DNA from 4 places in the Pseudomonas sp. 5Ae-yellow genome. Region 1 is predicted to be linked to each of the others. Evidence: predicted binding sites of a transcription regulator. Region 1 holds the regulator's gene; each other region holds the start of a gene.
What was found. The regulator sigma-54, encoded in region 1, starts transcription at its own class of promoters, with help from an activator protein. The targets are predictions, from matches to a motif close to ANTGGCATNNANNTTGCTNT.

Region 1 (3,193 bases):
TGCACTCGCCACAGATCCCAGCTTCATACTTCTTGATGAGCCCTTCGCCGGCGTGGACCCCATCTCGGTCAACGACATAAAGCAGATCATTCAACATCTCAAGGACAAGGGCATCGGCGTACTTATCACCGATCACAACGTGCGCGAAACCCTGGATATCTGTGACAAGGCCTATATCGTTAGCGAAGGCACCATCATTGCTGAAGGCGACGCGGCTGCCGTCATGGCAGACCAGAAGGTGCGTGAAGTCTATCTGGGACACGCGTTTCGGCTATAAAACGGTAAAAGTTTCAGGCATGCTACAGAACGATATGAGCCAGAGCGGCCTCGATAACAGTTTGACCAAGCGCATAAGGTAGTTCGCCAAAAAATGAAACCCTCGCTCGTCCTCAAGATGGGGCAGCAGCTGACGATGACGCCGCAGCTGCAGCAAGCCATCCGACTGCTACAGCTATCCAGCCTCGACCTCCAGCAGGAGGTGCAGGAAGCACTGGAGGCCAACCCCATGCTGGAGATGGCCGACGACGGCGATGACGACTACAGCGCCGCCGGCTCTGCGGGCAGCGATGGCGACAGCGACGGCGACCCATCTGCCGTCACCCTGCCCGAACCCGTATCCATGGATGCCATTGACCAGCATAGCCAGCCAGAACAGGACGGCAACTGGAATGAGCAAATCCCCAATGAATTACCAGTAGATACCCAGTGGGAAGATGTCTACCAGACATCTGCCAGCTCGCTACCCAGTCAAAATGAAGAAGACTGGGACTACACCTCGCGCACTGGCACAGGTGAAACCCTGCAAAGTCACCTGGAGTGGCAGCTCAACCTGATCCCGATGTCGGAAACCGACTACGAGATTGCGGCCGCGCTGATCGACGGCATCAATGCCGATGGCTACCTGGAAGAATCCCTCGACGACATACTCGCCTCACTGCCTCCCGAGATGGAAGTAGAGATGGATGAGATCGAAATGGTGCTGCACCGCATCCAGCAGTTTGAGCCCGTCGGTATTGGCGCCAGGGACTTGCGCGAATGCCTGCTGTTACAAATTCGCCAGCTTCCCGCTGACACGCCGCTACTGGAGCAGGCGACGCGCGTTGTACGCGATCACCTTGAACTGCTCGGCAGCCGGGATTTCAGCCAACTGATGCGGCGCAGCAAGCTCAAAGAAGACCAGTTGCGCGATGCTATTGCACTAATCCAGACACTCAACCCACGCCCCGGCGGCGAAATTGCATCCGGCGAACCCGAATACGTTATTCCCGACGTCATAGTCCGTAAGGACAACAATCGCTGGCTGGTCGAGCTGAACCAGGAATCAGTGCCTAAAGTCAGGGTCAACGGCCAGTACGCGTCGATGGTACGTCGCGCCGACTCCAGTGACGACAACACCTATCTGCGCAATAACTTGCAGGAGGCACGCTGGTTCATCAAGAGCCTGCAAAGCCGCAACGAAACCCTGATGAAGGTTGCTACGCAGATCGTTGAGCACCAACGCGGTTTCCTGGAGCAAGGCGAAGAAGCCATGAAGCCACTGGTACTGCACGATATTGCCGAAGCGGTCGGCATGCACGAATCGACCATCTCGCGCGTCACCACGCAGAAATTCATGCATACCCCGCGCGGCATCTTCGAACTCAAATACTTTTTCTCCAGCCATGTGGGCACCAGCGAGGGCGGCGAATTCTCCTCGACCGCCATCCGCGCACTGATCAAAAAACTGGTTGCAGCAGAAAACCCAAAGAAACCATTGAGCGATAGCAAGATCGCTGGTTTACTGGAAGAACAAGGGATCGAAGTGGCCCGCCGGACAATCGCTAAATATCGCGAGTCGCTCAACATAGCCCCATCGAGCGAACGCAAGAGACTGGTTTAAGCAGTCAAGGAATATGCAGTGGCACCACCGGGTGACATCTGGTCACCCAGCAACATCAAGCCAATCAGGAGAAGCCGTATGCAACTGAACATTAGCGGTCATCAACTCGATATCACTGACGCACTGCGCGATCACGTCACTGAAAAAATGTCCCGCCTGGAGCGGCACTTTGACAAGATTACCAACGTACAGGTAACCCTTGAGGTCGAAAAACTCCGTCAAAAAGCTGAAGCCACCCTGCACGTAGCAGGCGGCGAAGTTGTCGCCCTGGCTGAAAGTACTGACATGTACGTGGCGATTGATCAGCTAACCGACAAACTCGACAGGCAACTGATCAAGCATAAAGAAAAATACATCGATCGCCTGCAAGGCGCCAATGACCGTTAACGCGAACCTAACCGCATAACCATGCAAATAGACCATATCTTGACCCCTGACCGCACCTTTTCGGGCGTTCAGGGGGGATCCAAGAAACGTGTGCTGGAGCTAATTGGCAAACTGGTTGCCCAGCACACAAACCTTGATCCAGACGCTATTTATGAAAGCCTGATAGCCCGCGAAAAGCTTGGCTCCACTGGCTTTGGTAATGGCATAGCCATCCCTCACTGCCGCCTGGGCGATTGCCATAAAGCGATCGGCGCCCTGCTGCAGCTGGACGGTAAAATCGATTTCGATGCGCTGGACGGCCAGCCTGTGGACCTTATCTTTGTGCTTTTGGTGCCACAGGAAGCGACCGACCAGCATCTACAGATTCTGAAAATGCTGGCGAGCAAACTGGATCAGGCAGACTTGCGAGAAGCGCTGCGTAAAGCGCCCGATGCACAAAGCCTGTACGACATTATGACCGCCGGAGATGGGAGCTGAAGCCAATGCGCCTGGTCGTCGTGAGTGGCCGTTCGGGGTCAGGCAAAAGTACCGCACTACACCTGCTGGAAGACAACGGTTTCTACTGCATTGACAACCTGCCTGCGGGATTACTGCCGGAACTGGCCAAACAGGCTAGCGAAGCAGACCTGAATCTACCGGCGATTGCCATCAGCATCGACGCTCGCAACCTGGCCAGCGACCTGCAACGCTTCCCCGAGTTGCTCAAGCAGGTACGCGATGCTGGCGTACAATGTGACGTGCTCTTCCTTGCCGCAGGCGATGACGTACTGATCAAGCGTTTTTCAGAAACCCGTCGCAAGCATCCGCTTACTGATAGCCAGCGCTCGCTAGCCGAGGCTATTGCTCAAGAACTGCGCATACTGGAGCCGATCATTGATCTGGCGACCCTCAAGATCGATACCAGCCACTTAAATCTTTATCAGCTGC
Region 2 (3,193 bases), on a different contig from region 1:
CGCTCAGCGGTGTGGTCCAGGATATGGCTGACAAGCGCGTTGCCGTCGCCACCGCACGCAACACGCCGGGCGTGCGTGCCATCGACGCCAGCCAGCTGAGGATAGGCACAACCAACGCGCTGGAGGAGGCACGCTGGGTAAGTACCAGCGTCACCACTGATCGCGGCCCTACCCTTCGTCTCTAATCAATGACTCGGCACCTCAACACACTATGGATGACAAAAGATGAACATGGAGCAAAAGCCGGCGATCTATTTCCACATAAAGGAAGCAACACTGCCGGGCGCTATTGAGCTCTCGCACAGCACCGCCGGCAAACCTGCTTACTCCCGGAGGTACCCCTTGCTTAACTGGGCAATCGCGTTTTTCATCATGACCGTTACGGCCGCCGTATTTACCTTTGGCGGATTTGGCTCCACTGCCGCGGCATTGGGCAAGGCCTGCTTCGGTATGTTTCTGCTGTTATTTATCGGCACCATATTGTTGAACCGACGCCGACGCGTGCAACGACTGCACTGATCTTGGCGGCTGGCTACGTGACTGTGACACAATGCTCTGCCATCGTGTCCTGACCCTGTTAATACCCCTTAATGCTACTCGACATCAGCCAACTACCGCCGCTCCTCTATCCGCTAGCGAACCGCTTCTATCGCCGCTACCAACGCGGGGCCAAGGTGAACCGTCAGCATCAGGTCTGGGTTGGCAAGGAAAGCGAGCAGATTATCTGCAGCCTTTGTTTGCAACCGGTTGCTGATGGCTATTGGTTGACCAGCCTGCTGGTTGACCCAGCTCGCCGACACCGTGGTTACGCGAACGCTCTGCTCACAGCCATCAGACATCATTACACCGGCCCTATCTGGTTATTCTGCTCACCTGGACTAGTTCCTCTCTACACGGGTGCAGGCTTCGACCTGGCCTGTGATTTACCCGAATCGTTGGCTGATCGCCTGCTGCGCTACCAACGCCATAAAGAACTGGTACCACTGGTTAGCTGCTGATCACCTGATCCCCGGTTCGCCCTCTCCTTGCTAGCCAACCGCATCAACAAGCCTAATGTGCCAGCACATTGCCACGCTTTGTATCATTGCCTGTTTTTTTCGCACCCTGATAGTGCGTTTAAGCGTTTACGCCCCCCCTTCCCGTTAATAACCTTTCGCATAAAAACAACCTAAGCAAATGAAAAACAAAGGGATTAAAAAACTGGCAAGCAAAATGCTATGTGACAACTGCCAACGCATTTAATCAAAAACATTTGGGGAAACACGCGATGATGAAGAAACTTGCAGTTGCCGTAGCTACCGCCAGCACGCTGTCCTTTGCCAACATGGCTCACGCTGAAGCATACGATACCGCGATCGGCGAGATGGATGTCAGCATGACTGCCACCCTGGCTACCGACTATATCTGGCGCGGTCAGTCGCAAACCGACGGAGTTGGAGCAATCCAGGGCAGCCTGGACATCGCACACGAAAGCGGTCTGTATATCGGCGCCTGGGCATCCAATATCGACTCCGAAGACTTTGGCGGCTCCAGCGTAGAAATCGATTACTACGCCGGTTACGGTGGCGTCATTACTGACGACATCACTTATGACCTCTCCTGGGCTACTTATACCTACCCAAAAAACAGCGAAATCGATTATGACGAAGCGCTGGCCAGCGTCAGCCTGTACGGCTTCACTCTAGGTGCCAATTACGCGTACGACCCGCAAAGCCAGCTTTATACCTATATCGACTATGGCTTTGCCCTGCCCTACGACATCGGCCTCGGCTTGCACTACGGCCTGACTGACACCAAGGACCCACTCGACGGCGTCAGCGGTGACGAAAAGTATGGTGATTGGGCGGTCAGCATCGGCAAAAACATGCTGGGACTGGACGTAGCACTGATGTACAGCGATACCGATCTGGGTGACGACTGCGGTTACTCAAGCAAGGATTCATGTGACTCGAACTTCACGTTCTCAGTATCAAAAACGCTGTAAGTCCTGAATCTGTAAACGGTCGCCCTGCTCCGAGGGTTCCCGTCAGCTAAGCAGTACTTTATGCCGGTTTCGCGCCCCCCTGTTCCACGGCAGGGTAAGCAGGCCGGCTTTTTTATTTATGACCACATTCGCCGTATCAACCTGCACGCACAAAAAACCGGCCATAAGGGCCGGTTCTAGCCAATGCTACGGACGCATCAGGCTCGCGGCAAGGTCACTCCTCGCTGCCCCTGATATTTACCCCCGCGATCGCGATAAGACACCTCACAGGACTCATCGGACTCGAAGAACAGCATCTGCGCCACACCTTCATTAGCATAAATCTTCGCTGGCAAGGTTGTGGTATTGGAAAACTCCAGCGTCACGTGCCCTTCCCACTCCGGTTCAAGCGGCGTCACGTTCACGATAATGCCGCAGCGTGCGTAGGTACTCTTGCCCAGGCAAATAGTCAGCACATCACGCGGGATACGGAAGTACTCCACCGTGCGGGCCAAGACAAAAGAGTTTGGCGGAATAATGCAAACATCGCCCTTAACATCCACAAAGCTTTTTTCATCGAAGTTCTTGGGATCGACGGTGGCAGAGTGGATGTTAGTGAATACCTTGAACTCATCCGCGCAACGTACATCGTAGCCGTAGCTCGACACACCATAGGAGATCACCCGATCACCTTCGGCGCCGCGCACCTGGCGCTCGACAAAGGGTTCGATCATCCCCTGCTCCTGGGACATTCTGCGGATCCAACGGTCGGCTTTGATGCTCATGGTGTGTCCTGAACTGGTCGAAAAAGAGCCTGCATGTTACCGGGTTATGGGGGCGGACAAAAGGCCGCGATCAGTCATCACTGATGCTGATCTGCGGCATCCCCTGCGCACCGGCCTGCTGCGTAATACGAGCACCCACATGGCGTGCCATATCCTGATAGATCATGCTGATCTGACATTCCGGCTGAGCCACTACGGTTGGCTTGCCACCGTCGGCCTGCTCGCGAATCATCATGGACAAGGGCATGGACGCCAGCAGGTCGACGCCATACTCATCTGCGAGGCGTTCGCCACCACCCTCACCGAATAAATGCTCGGCATGACCACAGTTGGAACAAATGTGAATGGCCATGTTTTCAACCACCCCCAGCACCGGAATATTCACTTTCTCGAACATACCTATGCCTTTCTTGGCGTCCAGTAGCGCGAGATCCTGCGGCGTGGT
Region 3 (3,193 bases), on a different contig from region 1:
CTTCTTTATAGCCTGATGGCGTCGAGATCGCCACGTGTCGCCGTATGCTGCTCCGGTTTTTCACCCATGGGAGCAGTATGGCAAGCATAAAAAAGGGCGCCCATAGGGGCACCCTTCTTTGACTGCCAGGCTTGCGCCAGGTTCAGCAGCTGTAATACAGATCGTATTCCAGCGGGTGAACGAAGGTGCGTACCTTGATTTCTTCGGCGTGCTTGAGCTCCATGTAAGCATCGATGAAGTCATTGGTGAAGACATCGCCCTTGGTCAGGAACTCGCGATCTGCGTCCAGAGACTCCAGGGCCTCTTTCAGGCTGCCGCAAACTTGTGGGATCTGGTCGGCTTCTTCCGGCGGCAGATCATACAGGTTCTTGTCGGCAGCATCGCCAGGGTGGATCTTGTTCTGGATACCGTCCAGGCCAGCCATCAACAGTGCCGCGAAGCACAGGTAAGGGTTAGCAGCTGGATCAGGGAAGCGTGCTTCAATGCGGCGCGCTTTCGGGCTGGAAACGTAAGGAATACGGATGGAAGCAGAACGGTTGCGAGCGGAGTACGCCAGCATTACCGGAGCTTCAAAGCCTGGGACCAGACGCTTGTAGCTGTTGGTGGACGGGTTGGTGAACGCGTTCAGCGCTTTACCGTGCTTGATGATACCGCCGATGAAGAACAGGGCAGTGTCGGACAGGCCGGAATAGCCTTCGCCAGCAAAGGTGTTCTTGCCGTCTTTGGAGATGGACATGTGTACGTGCATACCGGAGCCGTTGTCGCCATACAGAGGCTTGGGCATGAAGGTAGCGGTTTTGCCGAAGGCATCAGCAACGTTGTGTACACAGTACTTCAGCGTTTGTACTTCATCGCCCTTGGCTACCAGGGTGTTGAACAGTACGCCGATCTCGTTCTGACCGGCAGTCGCCACTTCGTGGTGGTGAACTTCGATGGTCAGGCCCATTTCTTCCATGGCATTACACATGGCAGTACGGACTTCGTGATCGTGATCGACCGGAGGAACCGGGAAGTAACCACCTTTGACGCCAGGGCGGTGGCCCTTGTTGCCAGTTTCGAAGTCGCCGTCGGTATTCCAGGAAGCCTGCTCAGAGAAGATTTTGAACATGGAACCGGAGATGTCGGACTTGAACTTCACTTCGTCAAAAACGAAGAACTCAGGCTCGGGGCCAACAAATACAGTGTCACCAATGCCGGTGGACTTCAGATACTCTTCGCAACGCTTGGCGATGCCGCGTGGGTCGCGCTCATAGCCCTGCATGGTAGAAGGCTCGATGATGTCGCAAACCAGAATCAAGGTAGGCTCTTCGGTGAAGGGGTCCATAACCGCGGTGCTGTCATCGGGCATGAGGATCATGTCGGAAGCTTCGATACCTTTCCACCCGGCAATCGAGGAGCCGTCGAACATCTTGCCTTCTTCGAAGAAGTCGTCGTTGACATCACGAGCAGGCATAGTGACGTGCTGCTGCTTGCCTTTAGTATCGGTGAAGCGCAGGTCTACCCACTTCACGTCATACTCTTTGATCAGATCCATCGCTTTCGACATGGTTTCCTCCAAAAGGAATCATTTGCCAGGCATCTGGCCTGGCGCCTCTTTAATTTGAGCGGATCGGGTCCGCACGTCGGTTGCATTACAAGTGAGCAAAAGGTGTGCCATTTCGGAGCATAGCTCGAAAGGCCCTGTTTCAGTGGGCTTTGCTCAAAAAATCGCCAGTACGCACCATAATAGCGCACCTAATAAGTGCAGCCTAACGGGATTGTGCACGCTTATAGTGCGCGCCGCTTGTTGATCGTTCGCGCGCCGCGCAACCACTCTAAGGTATAATGCGCGGCTTTGCGCACCTTACACCACTCCTATGAAACTCATCATCAAATTCTTCCCTGAAATTACCATCAAGACCCGCCAAGTCCGCAAGCGCTTTGTGGCGCAACTCAAGGGCAATCTGAAGCTTCTGCTGGCCGATATTGATCCTGAAGCGCGGGTTACCGGCAGCTGGGATAGCCTGGAGATAAACCTTGGCAGTGATCGACAGCTGCAGCAGTTGTGTATTGCTCGGCTGAAAAATACACCGGGTATCGCGCATTTTCTGGAAGTGCACGAGTACCCGCTGGGCACGCTGGATGAGCTGGCAGATCTATGCGTCACTGCCGTCGGTGAGCAGCTGCAAGGCAAGGTGTTTTCCGTGCGCTGCAAGCGGGTCGGCCAACATGATTTCAGCTCACAGGATGTGGCGATCAAAGTGGGTGGCGAGCTGCAGCGGCGTTGCGGCGCAGCTGGCGTGTCGATGAAGCAGCCCGAGGTTGTTGTCCAAATTGAGATTCGCAGTCAGCGGGTATTCCTGATTCAGGCTCGTCACCCGGGCATGGGTGGCTTCCCGCTGGGCACCATGGAGCCGGTTTTGAGCCTGCTTTCGGGCGGATTTGACTCCACCGTAGCCAGCTACCAGATGCTGCAGCGCGGGTTATTGCCGCACTTTGTATTTTTCAATCTGGGTGGTCGTGCGCACGAATTGGGTGTTCGCCAGGTCGCGCACTATTTATGGCAGCGCTACGCGGCGAGCCATCGACTGCGTTTTGTCAGTGTGCCCTTCGAGGGTGTGGTGGCAGAAATTCTGCAGAATGTAGAGAACAGCCAAATGGGCGTCGTGCTCAAACGCATGATGTTACGTGCCGCCGACCGCGTGGCGGGTCGGCTGGATATCGATGCGCTGGTGACAGGGGAGGCCATCGCGCAAGTCGCAAGCCAGACGCTACCCAATCTCAGCGTAATTGATAAGGCGGCTGAGCGTTTTGTGATTCGCCCCCTGATTACCACCAGCAAGGGTGACATCATTGATACGGCGCGTCAGATCGGTACCCTGGATTTCTCCAGCAGCATGCCGGAGTACTGCGGTGTTATTTCGGTGGGCCCGGCGATTCGTACCACCGTGGCTAAAGTAGAAGAGGTCGAGGCGTGTTTTGACTTTGAGGTGCTGAATCGGGCGTTAGCTGGCGCAACCTATACCGATTGTAGTGAGCTTGATCAGGTGATGGCGGGCGGTGCCGAGGTTGAGGTGGTCAGCAGCGCACTGGCCGGGCAAGTGGTGCTGGACATCCGCCACCCGGACGAGCAGGAGTTAAGGCCCTTGCAGTTGCCTGGGGTAGAGGTACAGCAGATACCTTTTTATCGTCTCAACAGTGCATTTACGACACT
Region 4 (3,193 bases), on a different contig from region 1:
CGTATTCTGCAACCTCACGCCACTGCCTTGGGCGTTGCTGCCAGTACCCAAAACCGAGGCGGCATAGACATCAGCAAACTCGGCACGCGAGCTTTTGAAGCCGACGGTACCGGCGTTCGCAATATTATTACCTGTGATATTCAGATCGGAAGCTGCCGCCCGGATACCACTCAAACCGATATTAAAAGACATAATATTTCTCCTCAGCCTGATGCGGACGACTGTTATTTAATCGAGTAAACGTTGGATAAACTGATACTGCCCAGGCCAGCCACATTGAGTAGTAACTCACCATTATTGCCAGCCCCCAGCGATACACTATCCACGTTGGCCGGCAACAGCGTAGCCAACTGCTTGGTTGTACCACCTACCGCTGCGGTCGCTTCAAAGGTATAGGCACCTGGCGGCAAGACATTGCCGCTACCATCCTTGCCATCCCATTTGAAATCATGCATCCCGGCTTTGAGATCACCCATGTTGATGGTATTCACCAGGCTACCGGCGCTGTCGAGCACCTTGATAGATACTGCGCCACTGTCTTCCGGCAGAGCGAACTGACCTTCGACCCCGGTAGCCGTATCCACAATCGCCTGATCAGACGGCACAATCACGGTACGACCCACTAGAGAAGATGCCTGTAACGCCTGTGAAGACTGATAACCACTGAGCAAAGCCTCCATCGAGGTGTTCATGTTCTCGATGCCTTCGACCGTACTGAATTGCGCCAGCTGGGCAATAAACTCACCGTTTTCCTGCGGGGAAAGGGGGTCCTGATTGTTCATCTGCGCAACCAACAACTCGAGAAACTGATCCTTGCCCAGCTCGTCGCTCTTAGGCTCACGATCTGTATCGAACTTGTACTGGTCCAATACACTGTTGCCCACTGCCACATTATTGCTGACACTCATGTCGGTATGTCTCCGTTTACTGGCCCAGGGTCAGGACGCGTTGCAACATGGTTTTGGCGGTATTCATGACTTCCACATTGGTCTGGTAGGACCGGGAAGCAGACATCATGTTAGCCATTTCTTCAACCACATTTACGTTGGGATAAAACACATAACCATCTTCATTCGCCATGGGATGATCGGGCTCATAGCGCGGTTCTAACTCCGCGTCGGACTCAACAACACCTAAAACCTGAACACCTTCGCCAACTTGCTGCTGATCACTAAACAAGGAGGCGCCAGCGCCCTGCTCAGCACTGAAGATGGTTGCAAAAACCGGGTTACGCGCACGGTAGGTTTGATCAATGCTGCTCGAAACCGTCTCGGCGTTGGCAATATTGCTGGCCACGGTGTTAAGCCGCAGCGACTGCGCGCTCATACCAGAGCCAGCGATATCAAAAACTTTATCAAGAGACATGGTTTAATCTCCCCGCAGGGCTGTCATCAGGCCCTTGAATTTGCTGTTGAGGAAGGTGAAGCTGGCCTGAAAGTCGATCGCATTTTGTGCGTAAGCGGCCTTCTCTGCCTCTGCATCTACTGTGTTGCCGTCGAGCGAAGGCTGTAGCGGGGTGCGAAACCGCAGCCCAGCCACTTGGTCTATGAGGCTATCGGCGGCAATGTGACCCGAGTTGGTTTGCGCCAGGCTGACTGACTGGCTGCCACCTGGCTGCTGAGCCGCCAGTACGGCACTGAACTCCAGGTCACGCGCTTTGTAGTTTGGGGTTTCCGCATTAGCCAGATTGTTAGCCAGCACCTCAGCCCGCTGGGAGCGGAACTTGAGTGCTTGCTCATGCACACCCAATGCGTTGTCGAAACTGATACTCATGGCAACCTTCCTCGTTCTGGCACAAAGCCAAAAAGCCTCTATGCCAACAACAAAGCAAGCAGCGTGCCAAAAGTAAAAACCCATAAAATTCAGCTAGTTGCGAAAAAAAAATGTGGCAAAAGCGGCAAGGAGTTACCGGCAAACGGCAACAAAGGATAAATCGGAGGGGAGGTAAAGCGGCAAAAGTATTGCCGCCATTGTCAGCGGCAATACGTTAAGCAGAGATCAACGTGCCTGGTAAACGATACCCGGATTACACTGGACCATCTGATACAGCTCCGGCAAACCATTGAGAGCCTCAGAGGCGCCCAACATCAAATAACCACCGGGTTTCAGCGTGGCATGAATACGCCGCAAGATGTCCTTCTTTACGTCAGCCGAGAAGTAAATGAGCACATTACGGCAGAACACAATATCGAACTTGCCAAGCATCGAATAACTGTCGAGCAGGTTGATAGCACGAAACTCGACGCGATTGCGCAACGCCGGCTTCAGCGCCCAACGGCCAGGCGCCAACTGATCAAAATGACGTGCCAGCCGCTCCTGCGAAAGCCCCCTGGCAACCGAAAGGCTGTCGTATTCTGCGCTTTTGGCGGCGTTCAAAATACCACCAGACAGATCGGTCGCGACAATTTGCGCACCGCTGCGCAGTTGGCCCGCATTGCTCCGCTCGAACTCGTCAATCGACATGCTCAGCGAGTAGGGTTCCTGCCCGGAAGAGCAAGCAGCAGACCAGATACGCAAGCGCTGGTTCGGATTGCTTTTGATAAACTCCGGAATCAGCTTTTTCTTGAGCACCTCGAAAGGATAGACGTCGCGAAACCAGAGAGTCTCATTAGTCGTCATTGCATCAATAACCAACTCGCGCAAATTACTGCGCGGCTGACTTTGAATACGCTTTACCAACTCCCCCAGGCTGCCAATTTTTTCCTGCTCCAGTAAGCGATTCAACCGGCTTGATACCAGATACTGCTTGTTATCACCCAGCACAATGCCGCAGGCCTTCTCCAAAAACTCACGAAAAGCCTGAAAGTCCTGATTAGCCAAAGTCACACGGGCCGCCTTGTGTTGTTGTAGTCGATAAAGTTATCACCATCGGCTAATCAGTCTGCTCGCGCAGAGCATGAAGCCGATCAATAACACGCTGAGCCAGATCATCAGGCTTGAACTTGGCGAGAAAATCATCTGCGCCCACTTTCTTGACCATTGCCTGATTGAATACCCCTGACAGTGAAGTGTGCAACATCACATGCAGGTTTTTCAGCCGCGGATCATTGCGGATCTCTGCCGTCAGCGTGTAGCCATCCATCTCGGGCATTTCAATATCCGAGACCATCATCAGTAGCGTCTTGCTCACATCTTCGCCCAGGTCGGCTTGCGCGCGAAGCCAGTCCAGCGCCTGCCGGCCATCGTTGAGCGT

Region 2: H4J77_RS10610 (TorF family putative porin) is a predicted target of sigma-54. The motif match lies at 1,200-1,219, and genes of this name have one in related genera.
Region 3: glnA (glutamate--ammonia ligase) is a predicted target of sigma-54. The motif match lies at 1,639-1,658, and genes of this name have one in related genera.
Region 4: flgB (flagellar basal body rod protein FlgB) is a predicted target of sigma-54. The motif match lies at 1,825-1,844, and genes of this name have one in related genera.

The regions. Positions count from the first base shown of each region.
Region 1 covers NZ_JACGWE010000019.1:28,682-31,874, forward strand. Annotated here, with positions in the region: gene lptB (LPS export ABC transporter ATP-binding protein) at 1-277, shown strand, start outside; gene H4J77_RS12575 (RNA polymerase factor sigma-54) at 371-1,879, shown strand; gene hpf (ribosome hibernation-promoting factor, HPF/YfiA family) at 1,958-2,266, shown strand; gene ptsN (PTS IIA-like nitrogen regulatory protein PtsN) at 2,288-2,743, shown strand; gene rapZ (RNase adapter RapZ) at 2,749-3,193, shown strand, end outside.
Region 2 covers NZ_JACGWE010000014.1:31,346-34,538, forward strand. Annotated here, with positions in the region: gene H4J77_RS10595 (BON domain-containing protein) at 1-185, shown strand, start outside; gene H4J77_RS19760 (DUF1328 domain-containing protein) at 226-519, shown strand; gene H4J77_RS10605 (GNAT family N-acetyltransferase) at 591-998, shown strand; gene H4J77_RS10610 (TorF family putative porin) at 1,268-1,984, shown strand; gene dcd (dCTP deaminase) at 2,182-2,748, opposite strand; gene apbC (iron-sulfur cluster carrier protein ApbC) at 2,819-3,193, opposite strand, start outside.
Region 3 covers NZ_JACGWE010000005.1:92,085-95,277, forward strand. Annotated here, with positions in the region: gene glnA (glutamate--ammonia ligase) at 143-1,546, opposite strand; gene thiI (tRNA uracil 4-sulfurtransferase ThiI) at 1,857-3,193, shown strand, end outside.
Region 4 covers NZ_JACGWE010000004.1:97,634-100,826, forward strand. Annotated here, with positions in the region: gene H4J77_RS04225 (flagellar hook protein FlgE) at 1-192, opposite strand, end outside; gene flgD (flagellar hook assembly protein FlgD) at 225-908, opposite strand; gene flgC (flagellar basal body rod protein FlgC) at 925-1,365, opposite strand; gene flgB (flagellar basal body rod protein FlgB) at 1,369-1,773, opposite strand; gene H4J77_RS04245 (protein-glutamate O-methyltransferase CheR) at 1,999-2,826, opposite strand; gene H4J77_RS04250 (chemotaxis protein CheV) at 2,873-3,193, opposite strand, start outside.